4 regions of the Sphingobium sp. Cam5-1 genome follow, and region 4 is predicted to be linked to each of the others. Evidence: riboswitches for the same ligand, from Rfam matches in the RefSeq annotation. Region 4 holds a riboswitch; each other region holds the start of a gene.
What was found. A riboswitch is a leader RNA that binds a small molecule or an ion and turns the genes downstream of it on or off. The one in region 4 is predicted to bind cobalamin.
Positions count from the first base shown of each region.

Region 1: linked by a shared signal. The riboswitch ahead of IZV00_RS18535 (DUF1636 domain-containing protein) and the one ahead of IZV00_RS00490 (TonB-dependent receptor plug domain-containing protein) in region 4 are both predicted to bind cobalamin.
Region 2: linked by a shared signal. The riboswitch ahead of IZV00_RS18495 (cobalamin biosynthesis protein CobG) and the one ahead of IZV00_RS00490 (TonB-dependent receptor plug domain-containing protein) in region 4 are both predicted to bind cobalamin.
Region 3: linked by a shared signal. The riboswitch ahead of IZV00_RS16290 (TonB-dependent receptor) and the one ahead of IZV00_RS00490 (TonB-dependent receptor plug domain-containing protein) in region 4 are both predicted to bind cobalamin.

Region 1 is NZ_CP065139.1:997,732-1,001,549, forward strand. Features, by position in the region: gene IZV00_RS18525 (HoxN/HupN/NixA family nickel/cobalt transporter) at 1-1,008, opposite strand, end outside; cobalamin riboswitch at 1,180-1,425, opposite strand; gene IZV00_RS18530 (formate dehydrogenase accessory sulfurtransferase FdhD) at 1,530-2,312, shown strand; cobalamin riboswitch at 2,361-2,548, shown strand; gene IZV00_RS18535 (DUF1636 domain-containing protein) at 2,709-3,116, shown strand; gene cobT (nicotinate-nucleotide--dimethylbenzimidazole phosphoribosyltransferase) at 3,113-3,818, shown strand, end outside.
Region 2 is NZ_CP065139.1:988,872-992,689, reverse strand. Features, by position in the region: gene cobO (cob(I)yrinic acid a,c-diamide adenosyltransferase) at 1-331, shown strand, start outside; gene bluB (5,6-dimethylbenzimidazole synthase) at 333-971, shown strand; gene IZV00_RS18500 (alpha/beta fold hydrolase) at 1,085-1,939, opposite strand; cobalamin riboswitch at 2,070-2,293, shown strand; gene IZV00_RS18495 (cobalamin biosynthesis protein CobG) at 2,525-3,580, shown strand; gene IZV00_RS18490 (precorrin-8X methylmutase) at 3,580-3,818, shown strand, end outside.
Region 3 is NZ_CP065139.1:499,239-503,056, reverse strand. Features, by position in the region: gene IZV00_RS16290 (TonB-dependent receptor) at 4-1,962, opposite strand; cobalamin riboswitch at 2,204-2,450, opposite strand; gene IZV00_RS16285 (hypothetical protein) at 2,659-2,832, shown strand; gene IZV00_RS16280 (LysR family transcriptional regulator) at 3,035-3,818, opposite strand, start outside.
Region 4 is NZ_CP065138.1:97,431-101,248, forward strand. Features, by position in the region: gene cobA (uroporphyrinogen-III C-methyltransferase) at 1-739, shown strand, start outside; gene mobA (molybdenum cofactor guanylyltransferase) at 824-1,360, opposite strand; cobalamin riboswitch at 1,388-1,647, shown strand; gene IZV00_RS00490 (TonB-dependent receptor plug domain-containing protein) at 1,818-3,680, shown strand; gene IZV00_RS00495 (ABC transporter substrate-binding protein) at 3,717-3,818, opposite strand, start outside.

The DNA.
Region 1 (3,818 bases), on a different contig from region 4:
GTCGAAGCGCTTCCAGCGGTAGATGAACCAGCTCACCAGCCAGCAGGCGGCGAACAGGCCGATGATGAAGAAGCCCAGGCTATTGAAATGCTCGCCCAGATCGGCGGCCACCGACCAGACGCCGCCGGTCAGGCCCAGCTTGTCGCCCAGCAGCGCCGCCGCCTCGATCCCGCCAATGACGATCGCGACCAGCGCCGACACCGATGTGATGGTGATATTATAGTAGAGCTTGCGGATTGGCTTCACGAACGCCCATTGATAGGCGCCCATCATCAGCGCCCCGTCCGCCGTGTCTATGAGCGCCATGCCCGCCGCGAACAGCAGGGGGAAGATCAGCACCGTCGCGATCGATAGCCCGCTTGCCGCCTGTCCTGCAGACAGGCCGAGGATGGCGACTTCGGTCGCCGTGTCGAACCCCAGACCGAACAGGAACCCCAGCGGCGCCATGTGCCAGCTGCGCGTGACCAGCCGGAACAGCGGCCGGAACAGGCGGGCAAGAAAACCCCGGTTGCCCAGTAAAATATCCATATCCTCATCGGCATAGGCGCCGCCGCTGCGAACATGGTTAAATGTCTTCAGAACCGATCGCAGGATCATCAGGTTCATCGCGGCAATGGCGAACAGGAATGTGGCGGAGATGATCGTCGCGATCGTTCCGCCAATCTCGCCCGCCGCCTCCACGCTGCTCAGCGCACTGGCGGCGAAAGCGATTCCGACGGCGGCGATCAGCACGATCCCGCTATGCCCGATCGCGAACCAAAGGCCGACGGTCAGCGGTTGCTGCCCATCCTGCATCAGCTTACGGGTCACATTGTCGATCGCGGCGATATGGTCGGCATCGACTGCGTGGCGCAGGCCCAGGCTCCAGGCGAGCAGGGCGGTGCCCAGCATCATCGTGTCGCCCGCAAAGATCAGCGAGGCGCACAGCCACAACGCGATGTTGGCGGCGATCAACGCGCCGAATATGAAAGTGGCGCGTCGTCGCAGCGCCGGAAATTGCATGGCCATAAAAGCATGGCTCCCGTCAGCGTCGGCGAGACTGGACGGGACCTCCGCAAAGCGGCCGACACCACGCGCCGGACGGACGCATCATAGCGCCCGGCACGCATGCCGGTGCGGACCCGCCGCACGCGTCGCTCAGACGGAATACCGTGCCCCGGCCATCCCCTGGGCCAAAGCAAGAGCGACCAGACGCCGACAGGTCTCCTGGCTTACGGGTCCTCGCTCGACACATGGCCTTCCCAGGCCTCGCATGATTTAGCGTCCGGCCCAGTGGCTGACCCTCCGACAAGTGACGGAAGGTCGATATGCGTCTCGCTCACCGCTTACAGTTGCAGGGACAGCCGCGGATTTGGGCGCCTTGTCAGCAGCCCGCACCGCATTCCCTTTAAAGCCCTTTCAGGCACCGGCGCGATCGTGGCCGTGCATAGATGGCTTGGCCGCCAAAGGGAAGCGGCAGTTGCATGCCCGCGTCCATTTGCCTCCCGCGCCATATTGCCGCGCGCGCATTGCCCGCCTAGACCGACCCTATGTCTTCGCCCTTCTCCTTCACCCGCATCACCCCCGACGGCGAGGCGTCGCCCGTGACGCGCGAGTTGGCGGAGGAAGTGCCCGTCGCGATCGAGTTCAACGGCGTTGGCTATGCCGTGTTGATGGCGACGCCCGCCGACGTTGCGGAACTGGTGCAGGGGTTTGCGCTGGCCGAGCGGCTGGTCCTCCCATCCGACGCGCCGCTCGACGTCGATGTCCATGCGACGGAGCAGGGCTTGGTCGCACGGGCTACGCTGCCGGAAGACCGGATCGAGGGGCTGCTAGGCCGAGTCCGTCATCGCGTCTCCGATTCCTCCTGTGGTTTGTGCGGCGTCGAAAATCTGGAACAGGCGCTGCGTCCCTTGCCTGCCGTGACTGCCCGATCGGACGCGAGCTGGGAGGCGATCTTCGGTGCCCTGCACGATCTTGCCGCGCATCAGCCGCTTAACCGGCAAACCGGCGCGGTCCATGTCGCTGCCTTGGCCGGGGCGGATGGTGCCATCCGCCTCGCCTATGAAGATGTGGGCCGCCACAATGCCTTCGACAAGCTGATCGGGGCCATGCGGCTGCGGCAATTGTCGTGGGATGGCGGCTTCGCGCTGCTGTCCTCCCGCTGTTCTTTTGAACTGGTGGAAAAGGCAGCGCTCGCCAATTGCCCGTTGCTCGTTACCATCTCCGCCCCGACCCGTCTGGCAGCCGAACGCGCGGCCAGCGCCGGATTGCCGATCGTCGTGCTCGCGCGGCCCGATGCCGTGCTCGCGGCGGGCGACCTGCCCGACTGACGACGCGCCGCTCCCATCTACCGCTTGCGGACGCGCCGTCGCCTCTTTATCAGCAGCCCCGCGACAGGTTCCCCTCGGGGATCAAAAGGGAAGTCGGGTGTAATGCCCGCGCTGCCCCTGCAACTGTAAGCGGTGAGTGGACCGGCCACGCAGCCATTGGGGGAGCATCTCCCGAGAAGGCGGCCGGTGCGCAGCGACCCGTGAGCCAGGAGACCTGCCTGCCGCAGTCGTTCTTCGACCGGACAGGGTGTGCCGGACGAACGGGGTTCCCCTCGCGGACGACAGCCACCGCCTTGCTCGCCATTCGGCCGGGCAGGGCCGTTTGCGGTTCGATTTTGCGGGGAGGACCATGACGACGGTCTTTCATGTCCACATGGTTATGGAAGCGCGCCGCTGATGCTGTGCGCGGTCGAAAACAGAGCTTCGGTTGTGGTTTGCTCGACCTGCCGCCTGTCCGCCGATCAGCGGGAAGATGGGGCAGGACAACGCGGCGGCGCGCTGCTGGTTGAGGCCATGCGCGACCTTCAGGCGCAGGACCCGGCCTATAAAGCGGTTGCCGTGCAGGACATGCCCTGCCTCTTCGCCTGCCAGCGTCATTGCACTGTTCATGTGCGCGGGCCGGGCAAAGTCGGCTATGTGCTGGGCGACTTCACCCCGGACGCGGATGCGGCGCGCGCGATCCTCGATTACGCCCTGCGCCACGCCGCCAGCGAAGAAGGCGTGGTTCGCTACGCCGAATGGCCGCAGGGCGTTAAGGGCCATTTCATCGCCCGCACCCCGCCAGAAGGCTTCGTCTGCACATGATCCGCTTTCAGGATCGTGCCGATTTTCAATCCGCGCTCGCCACGCTCCCCGAACCTGACGCAGGAGCGATCGAAGCGGCAGCGGAGCGGCAGGCATCTTTGACGAAGCCCGCCGGATCGCTCGGCCGTTTGGAGGAGATCGCCCTCTTCATGGCAGGCTGGCAAGGTCGCGAACGCCCGCGCGCCGATCGCATCCGCGCCGCCATCTTCGCGGGCAACCATGGCGTCGCCGCGCGCGGCGTCAGCGCTTTCCCGGCTTCCGTCACCGCGCAGATGGTCGCGAATTTTCAGGCGGGCGGCGCGGCGATCAACGCCCTTGCGGGCGCCTGCGGCGCCGAGCTGGTCATCGTCCCGCTCGCCCTAGACAATCCCACCGCCGACATATGCGAAGCCCCCGCCATGACGGAGGTCGAATGCCTCGACGCCCTGAACGCAGGCGCCGCCGTCGTCATGCAGGATTGCGACCTGCTCTTCAGCGGAGAGATGGGCATCGCCAACACCACCCCCGCCGCCGCGCTGTGTCTTCAATCCTTCGGCGGCGAGGCGCAGGATTGGACGGGGAGGGGCACCGGCATCGACGCAGCAGCCCTCACCCGCAAGACGCGGGCCGTTCAGATAGCGCACGCCCTGCACGCTCACAATTGCACCGACGCTTTCGAAACGCTGCGCCGTCTCGGCGGGCGAGAGATCGCGGCGATGGCAG
Region 2 (3,818 bases), on a different contig from region 4:
GGGCGAAGGTTTCACCTGGAACACGCAGGACAAGACCCGCGACATTGCGCTCGCCCGCGAAGCATGGGACGAGGTAAAGCGGATGATCGCCGATCCCGCCTATGATATGGTGCTGGCAGATGAGCTTAATATCGTCCTGCGCTACGACTATCTGCCCGTTGATGAGGTGGTGGAGGCCGTGACCAACAGGGCCGAGATGAAGCATGTCCTTATCACTGGCCGCAACGCGCCCGAGGCTTTGATCGAGGCGGCGGACCTCGTGACCGAGATGACACTGGTCAAGCACCCCTTCCGCAGCGGCGTGAAGGCGCAGGCAGGGATTGAATATTGACATGAGCCGACCCGCCATCACCCCGATCGACAGCGCGCAGTTCGAGGCGCTGGTGCGGGCGCGGCGGGACATTCGCCATTTCAGGACTGATCCGATCGACGAGGCGGACGTCGAATGGCTGCTCAGCATGGCGCATCGCGCGCCGTCGGTGGGATTGTCGCAGCCGTGGCGTTTCGTGCGGATCGAGACGGCGGAGTTGCGCGAGGGGCTGGCGTGCCATGTCGACCACCAGGTGCGGGAAGCGGGCAAGGAATATGACGGGGATCAGGACCGGCTCTATCGCAGCCTGAAACTGCATGGGCTGCGTGAGGCGCCGGTATTGTTCGCCGTCTATTGCGACGATGGGACGGAGACCGGCCATCATCTGGGCGCCGTCACAATGCCCGAGGCGCGGCGCTATAGCTGCGTCATGGCGGTCCATACGCTGTGGCTGGCGGCGCAGACGCGGCGGATCGGCATGGGGTGGGTGTCGATCATGGAACCGGAAGGCGTGAACGCGATGCTGGATATTCCGGTTGGGTGGGAGTGTCTGGGGCTGCTGTGCCTTGGGCGGCCGATGAGCGAGGAAGATGTGCCGGAACTGGAGCGGCGGGGATGGGAGCAGCGCACGGACTGGCATTCGGTCGTGGTGCGGCGTTAGGGATTGCGCCCACACCCCTGCCCGTTCGGGCTGAGCCTGTCGAAGCCCACTCCTTCTTGAAAGAAAGAAAAGCCCTTCGACAGGCTCAGGGCGAACGGGGAGAGATTAGCTGTTCACCCCCGCAAGAAATCCAGAGCCAACGCTTCAAACCGGTCCTTGTGCTCGATCATCGTCCAATGGCCGCAGCGCGGAAACACGTGCAACTCCGCATTGGGGATGATGCGCATCGGCAACAGCGCACCGTCGAGCGGGCTAACCTTGTCATCCCGGCCCCACATGATCAGCGTCGGTGCCTGTATCCTGCCGAGATAGTCGATCCGCTGCGACACGCCCGGACCACTCATCGACTGGGCAATGAAGCCCAGCGCAGCGCGCGTGTACAGCTTGCGGCTGCTTTCCATCGTCACCGGCTCCAGCGCCGCCTTGTAGCGCATGTCGATCAGCTCATCGGTGATGATCGACTTGTCGTAGACCATCGATTCCAGCCAGGCGATGATATTCTCCCGCGTCGGGTCTTCGATGAAATCGACGAGGCGGGTCAGCCCTTCATTGGGAAAGGTCGAGGTGACGTTGAAGCCGATGCCGCCGATCGTGATGTAGCGCAGCACGCGGTCGGGATGGGACGCCGCCAGATGCCCGCCGACGATGCCGCCATAGCTGTTGCCCACGACATGGGCGCGATCGATGCCAAGGCCGTCCATCAACGCGACAACCGCGTCACGCGCCACGCCGACCGGGTCGCCATCCACCGGATCACTCTTGCCATAGCCGGGCGCGTCAAGAATGATGGTGCGGAAATGCTGGGAGAAGAAAGGCAGATTGCCCTGAAAATTGGCCCAGCCAGTGACGCCAGGGCCGGACCCGTGGAGCAGCAGCAGCGCGGGACCCGATCCGGCTTCATGATAATGGAGCCGTCCCTTATCCGTTTCCAGAAAGCGGCTGGTCGCTTCAAAGCTGAAATCGCTCATCTTGTCCTCTCCATTTGCTGTCTTTGATGACGGCCTAGCTTCGACGGCCCGCCGAGGCAAGGAAGCGGCCCTTGGCCACTTCCCTTTCGCCCGCATCCCTCCTATGAAGCGCATCGAGCCGGGTTCATCCCGGTTCATCGATCGCGCCGGTGCCCCGCAAGGGGCTTAAATGGGAACGCGGTGCGGGAGGGTTTCCTCCCTAATCCGCGGCTGTCCCTGCAACTGTGAGCGGCGAGCGAGGCATGGACCGGCCAGTCCCGAGAAAGGACGGCCAGCCACTGGAGCAATCCGGGAAGGCCCCATGCCAAGCTATGACCCGCAAGCCAGGAGACCTGCCGGAGCAAAGGTCGCTCTTGCCATGATCCAGGGGATGGTCACGGCTCGGTTCTCCGTTTGAGCGACGAATTTCGTGCGGCTGCGGCCGTGCAGGCGTGCGGCCTGTCCGCCTACCTGCGCATGCCGCCCGTGTGTCGTGGCGCTGGTGCGGGGAGTGCAGGAGCAATGCAGGAGCAGGCGCGAAGTGCCGACGCTGGCCCACGCCCGGCCCATCGCGTGCGCGGCTGGTGCCCGACGGCGTGGCGCCCGATGATGGCGGGCGACGGGCTGCTGGTCCGGGTGCGCCCGGCGCTGGGCCGGATGAGCCGGGCGCAGGCGGTAGGGCTTTGCAAGGCCGCCATCGCGCTGGGCAATGGCCATATCGACATCACCAATCGCGCCGCGTTGCAGATCAGGGGCGTGAACGAGGCAGGCCACGGCGCATTGATGGAGAGGCTCGTCGCGCTGGGGTTGACGCACGCCGATGCGGATCGGGACAGGCAGATTCCTGTCCTAATCAACCCCGACTGGTCGCCGGGTGACGATAGCGCCGTCATAGCCGCTGCCTTGATCGCGCGCATGGACGAGCTGCCCGACCTGCCCGCGAAGGTCGGCTTTGCGATCGATGCGGGGCCTGCTCCGGTGCTTAGCGATGTTCCGGCTGATTTCCGGATCGAAAGAGGGACGAGCGGCACGCTGATCCTGCGCGCTGACGGGCGCACGCATGGCGTGGCCCTGAGTGCAGAGGACGCGGCCGAGGGGTTGATCCGTCATGCCCATTGGTTCGTGGCCAGCGGTGGCGCGCAGGCGGGGCGCATGGCGCGGCATTCGGCCCCGCTCCCTAACGTAGCGACTAAGTCCCCTGCCCCCGCCCGGTCCTGCGCTGCCGCCCTGTCCGCTGCGCCCGGCCCTTTTCGTGCAGCGCCCTTCGGCAGGATCGAGGCGGCTGCGCTTCTTGCCGCGATGGAGCGAGGGACGGAGGCTGTCCGGCTTACCCCCTGGCGTGGACTGGTGCTGGAAGGCAGCGGCGCTCCGTCCGATGATCCGGCCGATCCGCGCCTTTCCGCCGATCGCTGTCCTGGTGCGCCAGCCTGCCCGCAGGCAAGCGTCGCCACGCGCGATCTGGCCGCTCGGCTGGCGCCGCATGTTCGCGGACTTCATGTTTCGGGTTGCGCCAAGGGTTGCGCCCGGCCTTCGCAGGCGGCGGTGGTCCTCACCGGGCGTGACGGGCGCTTCGACATTAGCCGCAATGCGTGCGCGGGTGCGCCGCCGCTGCAAACGGGCCTGTCGCCCGATCAGATACTCGCCCTCTTCGGAGCCAATTGATGCCGCATCTCTATGAAACCGACGGCGCGGAAATCTATCGCCAGTCCTTCCGCATGATCCGGGCTGAGGCGGCGCTCGACCGCTTTGCGGCAGAGGAAGAGCGGGTTGCCGTGCGGATGATCCATGCGGCGGGCATGGTCGGCCTCGCGCCGCATATCCGCTTTTCACCGGGTTTTGCCGGTTCGGCAATCACGGCGCTGGAGGCTGGCGCGCCGATCCTGTGTGACGCGCGGATGGT
Region 3 (3,818 bases), on a different contig from region 4:
GCATCAGAAGCTGAACTTGACGCCGCCCCTCACCGTTCGCGGTTCGACGACGCGGCTCAGCCTTCCCTCGACAGGCTCCACATCGGCGGCGGGAAGGTAGGACTCGTAATAATAAGCGATGTCCTTGTCCCGGCTGCCAAGGATGTTGAGCAGTTCGGCATAGATTTGCACCCGTTTTCCTTTCCATGCGGCGCGCGCGTTGACGACCGTGCTACCGGAATCGCGCACGCTATTGTCTTCGATCAGCGGCGAGGGGCCAAGGTGACGGACGCGGATGCTGGCTTCCCATGGATCGAACACGATGGCGGCCCCGGCGGAGGCGGCGTTTTTGAAGGCGTTGGGGATATGGTCGCCATTGGTGTAGCGGCTGTGGCTGGCGGTGTAGTTGCCGTCGAAGGCGAGCCAGGGGAGCGGGCGCCAGAAAGCGACAAGCTCATAGCCGTGGCGGCGGCTGGCACCGGTGGGTTCGACCGCGTTGGAGTCACCGACGAAGCGCAACTCGCTGCCCACATTCAGCCACCAATAGGTAGCGGTGAAGGTGAAGCCGGGCAGCTGGACGCGCGCGCCCAGTTCCTTGCCGGTTCCGCGCACCAGCAACGGTACGGGCGTGTCCACATTGACCGCGCCGCGCGCATCGTTGGAATGGAAGCCCCGGCCCCAATTGGCGTAAAGTTCGATGCTGGGATTGAGCCGCCAGGCGATCGCGGCCTTGGGCGAGAGGAGCGTGTCGGAACCGCTGCCTTCGCCCAACGCGTCGGCGTCGGCGTCCTTTGCTGTGACCGAATAATGATAATAGTCGCCGCGCAGGCCGCCCGTCAGACGCAGGCCCGGCAGCGGGGTCAGCGTCGCTTCGCCATAGAGAGCGGCGGAGGCTTCGTTCACGCGGTAGCGGCCGAGCGAGGAGAGGAAGGTGCGGACGGCGGTGCGGTTGACGCCGACATTGCCGATCGCGTCATAGCGGTTTTCCGTGCCGAGCTTCAGTTGCAGCGCCGAGCCAAGGTCCCATCGTTTTTCGCCGGTCAGGCCAAGGATCCAGCGGCGGTCGAACTGCTCGATCTGTGCGCTGGTGCCGTCGGGATCGGTGTAGGTGGGGTTGGAGAACATCGTCCAGTCGTAATATTGCGCGTAGAGATTGGCGCGCCATGTCGGCTGAACGGTGGCAAGATTGCCGATGATGCGCGTCGTCTCACCGCGCGCCGATGGATCGGGCGAGCAGAAGACATCGGGGCAAAGCGGCGTGCCGATGATGCGTTCGGGGATCTGTTCGGTCGGACGCCATGTCGCGCGATAGGCGTGCAGCGTGGCGTCGATCTTACCGGCCCCAGCGGGAAGCGTATATTTGGCGAAGCCCGCATAATGGCGCAGATGTTCAGCCTCCTGCCACGGGCCGTCATAAGCCTTGGCTTGGGCGACGAGGGTGAGATTGCCTGCGCCCGCCTTTACGGTGCCGCCTGATGCCAGCCTGCGCCAGCCGAAGGAGCCGCCCTCCGCCGCGACCCATGGACGGTCATAGCCGTCGATCGTGGTCATATAGGCCGCACCCGCGAGCGCGAAGTCGCCACCATCGGCGCGATAGGGGCCTTTGCGAAAATCCTCGCGCGCGATGATTTCGGGGATGAGGCCGTTCAAGTCGAGATAGCCCTGGCCGTGGCCATGGCTGCGGAAATTCATCTGAACCCCGTCGATATAGGTGGTGAAGTCCGATCCATGGTCGAGATTGAAGCCGCGGAGGAAATATTGATTGGCCTTGCCGCTGCCCGAATGTTGGGCCGCAACCATGCCCGGTACGGCTTCGAGCAATTCGGCAACGCGCAGCAGCGGGCGGACGAGCAGGTCCGCGCCGCTGATGCTGCCTTCGCTGGCCGCATGGGCGGTGCCGATCTTGTCCTCGCCCCGGCCGAAGACGATGATGGTGTCGGCGTCGTCGCCCGCGTCGTTCGCATCGGCGGCGAAGGCGGGCAAGGGAAGGAGCGTGGCGGTCAGCGCGCAGGCGGCGCGGTGGAGTTGATTGAGTAGTTTCACTTTATGCACTCCGGGCGTCTGGCGACATCCGGCAAGAGACCTGTCGCCCGACGACGACCGGCGCGCGCGAGCGACCGGACGCCCCCAAAGGCGGCCGCCAGCGTCACCGAAGCGGCCTCTTGCCGCTCGTTCGTCGCTCAGACGGAAACTACCGTGCCGCGGCCATCCCCTGGACCAAGGCAAGAGCGACCAGACGCTGGCAGGTCTCCTGGCTCGCGGGTCATCGCTTGATGCACGGCCTTCCCAGGCCTCGCAGGATTTAGCGTCCGGCCCAGTGACTTGCCCCAACCTGCCTGTGAGGTGGGGCGATGTGCATCGCGCTCGCCGCTTACAGTTGCAGGGACAGCCCTGGCTTGGGGAGGCGGGTGCCTCCTTTACCATGTTCCCTTTTAAGCCTCTTTCGAGGCACCGGCGCGATCATACCCGGGGTTGCCCCGAGTGACGGGGGCGATAGCGGAGGTGGTGAGGTGGGGCAAGTGGGGTTACTCCCTCTCCCCTTTAGGGGAGAGGGTTGGGGAGAGGGGAGTAACGTGGGTTGCTTTACAGTCCCCTCTCCCGCCTTCCCCCCGCCTTCGCCGGGGTCGGCACCTCGGCCAGAGTCACGTGCCTCTGGCCGACCCCTGAAGGGGAGAGGGGATGGCCGATGGATCAGTTCAGGGTCGCGCTGCGCTCGCGCTGAAGGCGCAGCGCCATGGCTTGGTAGCGGACGGCGCGTTCGTTGTGGAGGGCGATGGTGGCCTGGTCGGCGCCGCGCAGGCGCGCTTCCCTGGCTTGCCGCGCTTCCTGGGCGGCGCAGGCGGAAAAATGTGACGCGTCATTGGGGCGCATGGCCCTTATCCTCTCTCAATTTCTTATGGCTCGAACGATAACATCGGCCTGTTTCCCGCTGCTATTACGCAGGTTAACAGGGGAAAGCTTCTGTTTTTTGACAGTCGGCTTGCAAATGATTTCAGGAGGGGATTTCTACGCTTTTCAGGCAGTTGGGCGGGTGGCGCCAAGGTGCTTCTTGCTATCAGTCGCCCCGGTTCCACGATGCATCGCGGAAGATGTCGCGCAGGAAGCCGATGAAGGCGTCTACGGCGGCGGGACGGCCTGCGGCGCGGGGGTGGACGGCGTGGACGGCGAGGTCCTCGGGTCCTTCCCAGCTATCGAGGACGCGGACGAGGCTGCCCTGCCCGATCAGGTCGCCCACGTCCCAGAGCGAGCGTAACGCGATGCCGACGCCCGTCAGGGCGAGTTCGCGCACGATTTCGCTGCTGTTGGTGCGGACACGGCTTTGGCCATCGACCAGTTTGCGCGCGCGGCCGTTGACGAGCCGCCATGGCAGCTGCCCTTCGGCGGCGAGCAGGTGATGATGGGCCAGGTCGGCGATCTTTTCCGGCAGGCCATGCGCCGCGAGATAGGCGGGGCTGGCGCACAGGATGCGGCGGTTGGCGGCGAGGCGATGCCCCTCCAGATGCGCGGGAATGTCGCTGGTGATGCGGATGGCGACGTCGATCCGCTGGGCGAGGAGGTCTTCATAGGCGTCGGTCAAGTTGAGTTGGAGGTCGACACGTGGATGCTGTTGAAGGAAGCGGGCGACATGGCGCGCGACGTGTAGGCGGCCGAAGGAGGTGGGGGCAGAGATGCGCAACGGCCCCGACGCCGTGCGATGGCGGTTGGTGACGCGATCTTCGGCCTGCTGGATGGCGTCGAGGATGGCGACAAGATCGCGGTGCAGGCTGGCGCCTTCCTCCGTCAGGGCAAGGCGCCGCGTGGTGCGATGGATGAGGCGGACGCCAAGCCGCGCTTCCAGC
Region 4 (3,818 bases):
CGGCGCAGGGCCGGGCGACCCGGACCTCCTCACCCGCAAAGCCGAAAAGCTGATCGCGGCGGCCGAAATCGTCTTCTACGACGCCCTCGTCGGCCCCGGCGTCCTCGACCTGATCCCCGAAGGCGTCGAGCGGGTCAGCGTCGGCAAGCGTTCCGGCCGCCACAGCAAGGCGCAGGAAAGTATCAACGACCTCCTCCTCGCCGCCGCCAAAGCAGGCAAGCGCGTCGTCCGCCTCAAGGGCGGAGACCCCTCGGTATTCGGCCGCTCGTCCGAAGAGATGGAGCATCTGGCCGCCGACGGCATCCGCTTCCACATCTGCCCCGGCATCACCACGGTCAGCGCAGCAGCGGCGAGCGGCAGCGCCTCGCTCACCCTGCGCGGCAAGGCGCGCGGCCTGACGCTGGTGACCGCGCATCTGAAAGCCGGAGAGCCGCTCAAGCTCGACTGGGAAGCGCTCGCCCGCCCCGGCGGCACGCTCGGCATCTATATGGGCCGCGCCGCCGCCGGAGAGATCAGCCGCCAGCTGATCGCCGCCGGACGCGATCCCGAAACGCCGGTGATGGTGGCGGTCAACGTCTCCCTCCCCACCGAACGCCTGATCCGCGGCAAGTTGTCCGCGCTCGCTTTCCTGGTCGCCACGATCAGCGATGAAGACCCGACCCTGCTGCTGATCGGCGAAGCGGTGGCGGGCACGTCCATGCCTGTAGGGGTTGCAGCCAGCGTCGCTCTTCCGCTTTGAAGGCCGACTCTGCGCAACTTTTGCCCTGAGCTTGTCGAACACCCCTGACCTTAGTTGGAAGGAAGGGAGGGGGCTTCGGCAAGCTCAGTTCGGCTCGCGCCAGTGCGCCAGATCCTCCGGCCGATTGATATTCGGCAGCACCAGTTCCGGCCGCTCCACCACCCGCGCGCCCACCCGCTCGATCCACCCAAAGATCGACCGATTATTCTCTTCCGCCAGATGCGCGTTCAGTTCGTCCGCGAGCGACGCAGGCCAGAAGCCCGCCAGCTGCTGCCCCTTCAGCACCGCCCCACTGTCGCCAATAAGCGCCTCCACCAGCGCCGCCGGATAGACCGGCATGTCGCACCCCGTCGTCAGCACCGCATCATAACCCTTCGTCCGCGCATGATGCAGCGCCGCGTTCAGCCCGCCCAGAGGCCCCAGGTCCGGCGCAGGCCGATCCGCCAGCCCCGTCAGCCCATCGACGCCCCGCCCACAGACCACCACGGCCTCCACATGCGGCGCGATTGCCGCCACCGCATGCGCCATCAGCGTGCGCCCGTCCGGCATCAGCGCCAACGCCTTGTCGCTTCCGAACCGGCTGGATCGCCCACCCGCCAGCACCGCGCCCAGCAATCGCATCGATCCACTCCTTGGCAATAGCCTCACTTTCCCCTATGGCGCGCCGCGTGAACGGGCAACCGTTCACGAAAGATCGCGCCGGAAAGGGAATGCGGTGCGGACGGGATCACCGTCCAACTCCGCGGCTGTCCCTGCAACTGTAAGCGGCGAGCGCGATGCACAGGGAAACCTGCAAGCCTTCAAAGGGGGAGGCGAGGGGGACCAGCCACTGGACCAAAAGTCCGGGAAGGCGTGCATCACCGCGACGACCCGCGAGCCAGGAAACCTACCGGCGCATGGTCGCTCTTGCCTTGGGTCCAGGGATAGGTCCGGGCACGGTGTTTTCCGTCTGAGCGACGAAGCGGCGCAGGGCCGCATCGGTGCGCGTGACGGGGCTGGCGTCTCTTCTTCCCGCATACCGGCCGCTTGTGCGGCAGGCCCTGGGCTCATGTCGCATGGCGCTCAGGGAAGACAGACTATGATCAGGACCGGAATTTCACTGCTGGCGCTGCTCGCCGCCACGCCCGCCCTTGCCGATGATGAGGCGGACGGGATCGTCGTCACCGCGCTCGGCATCGAACAGCCCACCGACGAGGTCGGGCAGGCGGTGACAGTGATCGACGAGAAGACGATCGACACCCGCCAGAATGTCAGCGTCGTCGATCTGCTGATGACGACGCCCGGCATCCGTTTCAACCGCACCGGCAGCTTGGGTAACGTGACCAGCGTATCGGTGCGCGGCGCGGAAACGACGCAGACGCTGGTGCTGATCGACGGCGTGAAGGTCAACGACCCGAGCGGCATCGGCGATCAATATGATTTCGGCAACCTGCTGGTCGGCAACATCCGCAGGATCGAGGTGCTGCGCGGTTCCAACTCCATCGCCTATGGCAGCCAGGCGATCGGCGGCGTCGTCAACATCATGACCGGCATCCCGAGCGAAGGGTTCGGCGGCAAGGCGTCGGTCGATTATGGCTATGCCGATACGCTGAATGCGAAGGCGGATGTATCGGGCACCAGCGGCATATTGTCGGGCGGCGTTGGGCTCGCCTATTTCCGCACCGATGGCATCTCCGCTGTCTCTTCCGATTTCGGTGGCGCGGAAAAGGACGGCTATGAAAATATCACTGGCAATGCCCGGCTGAAGATCGCCTTCACCGATGATCTGAGCCTCGACCTGCGCGGCTATTATATCAACGGTGATCTTGACTATGACAGCTTCTTTGGCGCGCCGACCGATAGCCCTGATGCTGCTAAATCCAATCAATATATCGGCTATGCGGGCCTCAACTTCGCGCTGTTCGAGGGCAAGCTGACCAATCGGGCGGCCGTTACCTGGTATCAGCAGGATCGCGACTATTATTTCGTGCGCGGCAACGCCCCGGACTTCGGCTATTCGGGCACGAACCTGCGCTTCGAATATGAAGGCGTCTATCAGCCCATGGATGACGTCAAGCTGCTGCTCGGCTATGAGCATGAGCGGCCCGATTATGAGTTTTTCGGCTTCGGTTCGCAGGAAAGCCACCGCGCCAATATCGACAGCGTTTATGCCCTCGCGGTGGTGAAGCCAGTTGAAGGCCTGTCCATGACCGCAGGCGTGCGGCATGACGATCACAGCCAGTTCGGGGGTGCGACCACCTTCGGCGCGAACGCCAACTATACCCCCAATGGCGGCGCGACCAATATTCGCCTCAGCTATGGCGAGGGTTTCAAGGCGCCGTCGCTCTACCAGCTTTACGATACATTCAGCGGCAATCCGAACCTGAAGCCCGAGCGGTCGAAGAGCTACGACATCGGCTTCGACCAGAATCTGGGCAGCGACCGGGCGGTGCTGTCCGTCACCGGCTTCTGGCGCGACACGCGGGACCAGCTCAATTACGACAATACGACCTTCACCTATGGCAATCTGGATCGCACCCGGGCCAAGGGTGTGGAATCGATGCTCACGCTGCGCCCGGTCGATGCGCTGACCTTCACCGCCGCCTATAGCTATGTCGATGCGCGGGATCGTTCATCGGGCAGCGCGGCTTTTGGCGAGCGCCTGCTGCGCCGCGCCGCGAATGCGGTGAGCACGTCGATGGATTATGTCTGGCCCATCGGCCTGTCGACTGGCGCGACCGTGACGATGGTCAGCGACAGCGTCGATCTCGACCCCGTGACGCGCAACCGGGTGCAGATTGACGGCTATGCGGTCACGGACATTCGCGCGTCCTTCCCGCTCACGGAAAGGCTCGAAATCTACGGCCGGATCGACAATCTGTTCGATCAGGAATACGCCACAGCCTATGGCTATGGCACCTACGGCCGGTCGGCCTTTGGCGGCGTGCGTGTCCGCTTCTGACGGTAGAAGGTGAAGGGGGTGGGCGACCGCCCCTTATCAGCGGGGCGCGGCCTTTGGCTGCGTCCTGCCTTTGCCTGCGGCATCCGCCTGCGCGATGATGCTGCGTGCGGCCTGCACATAGGCGGGGCCGCCGCACAC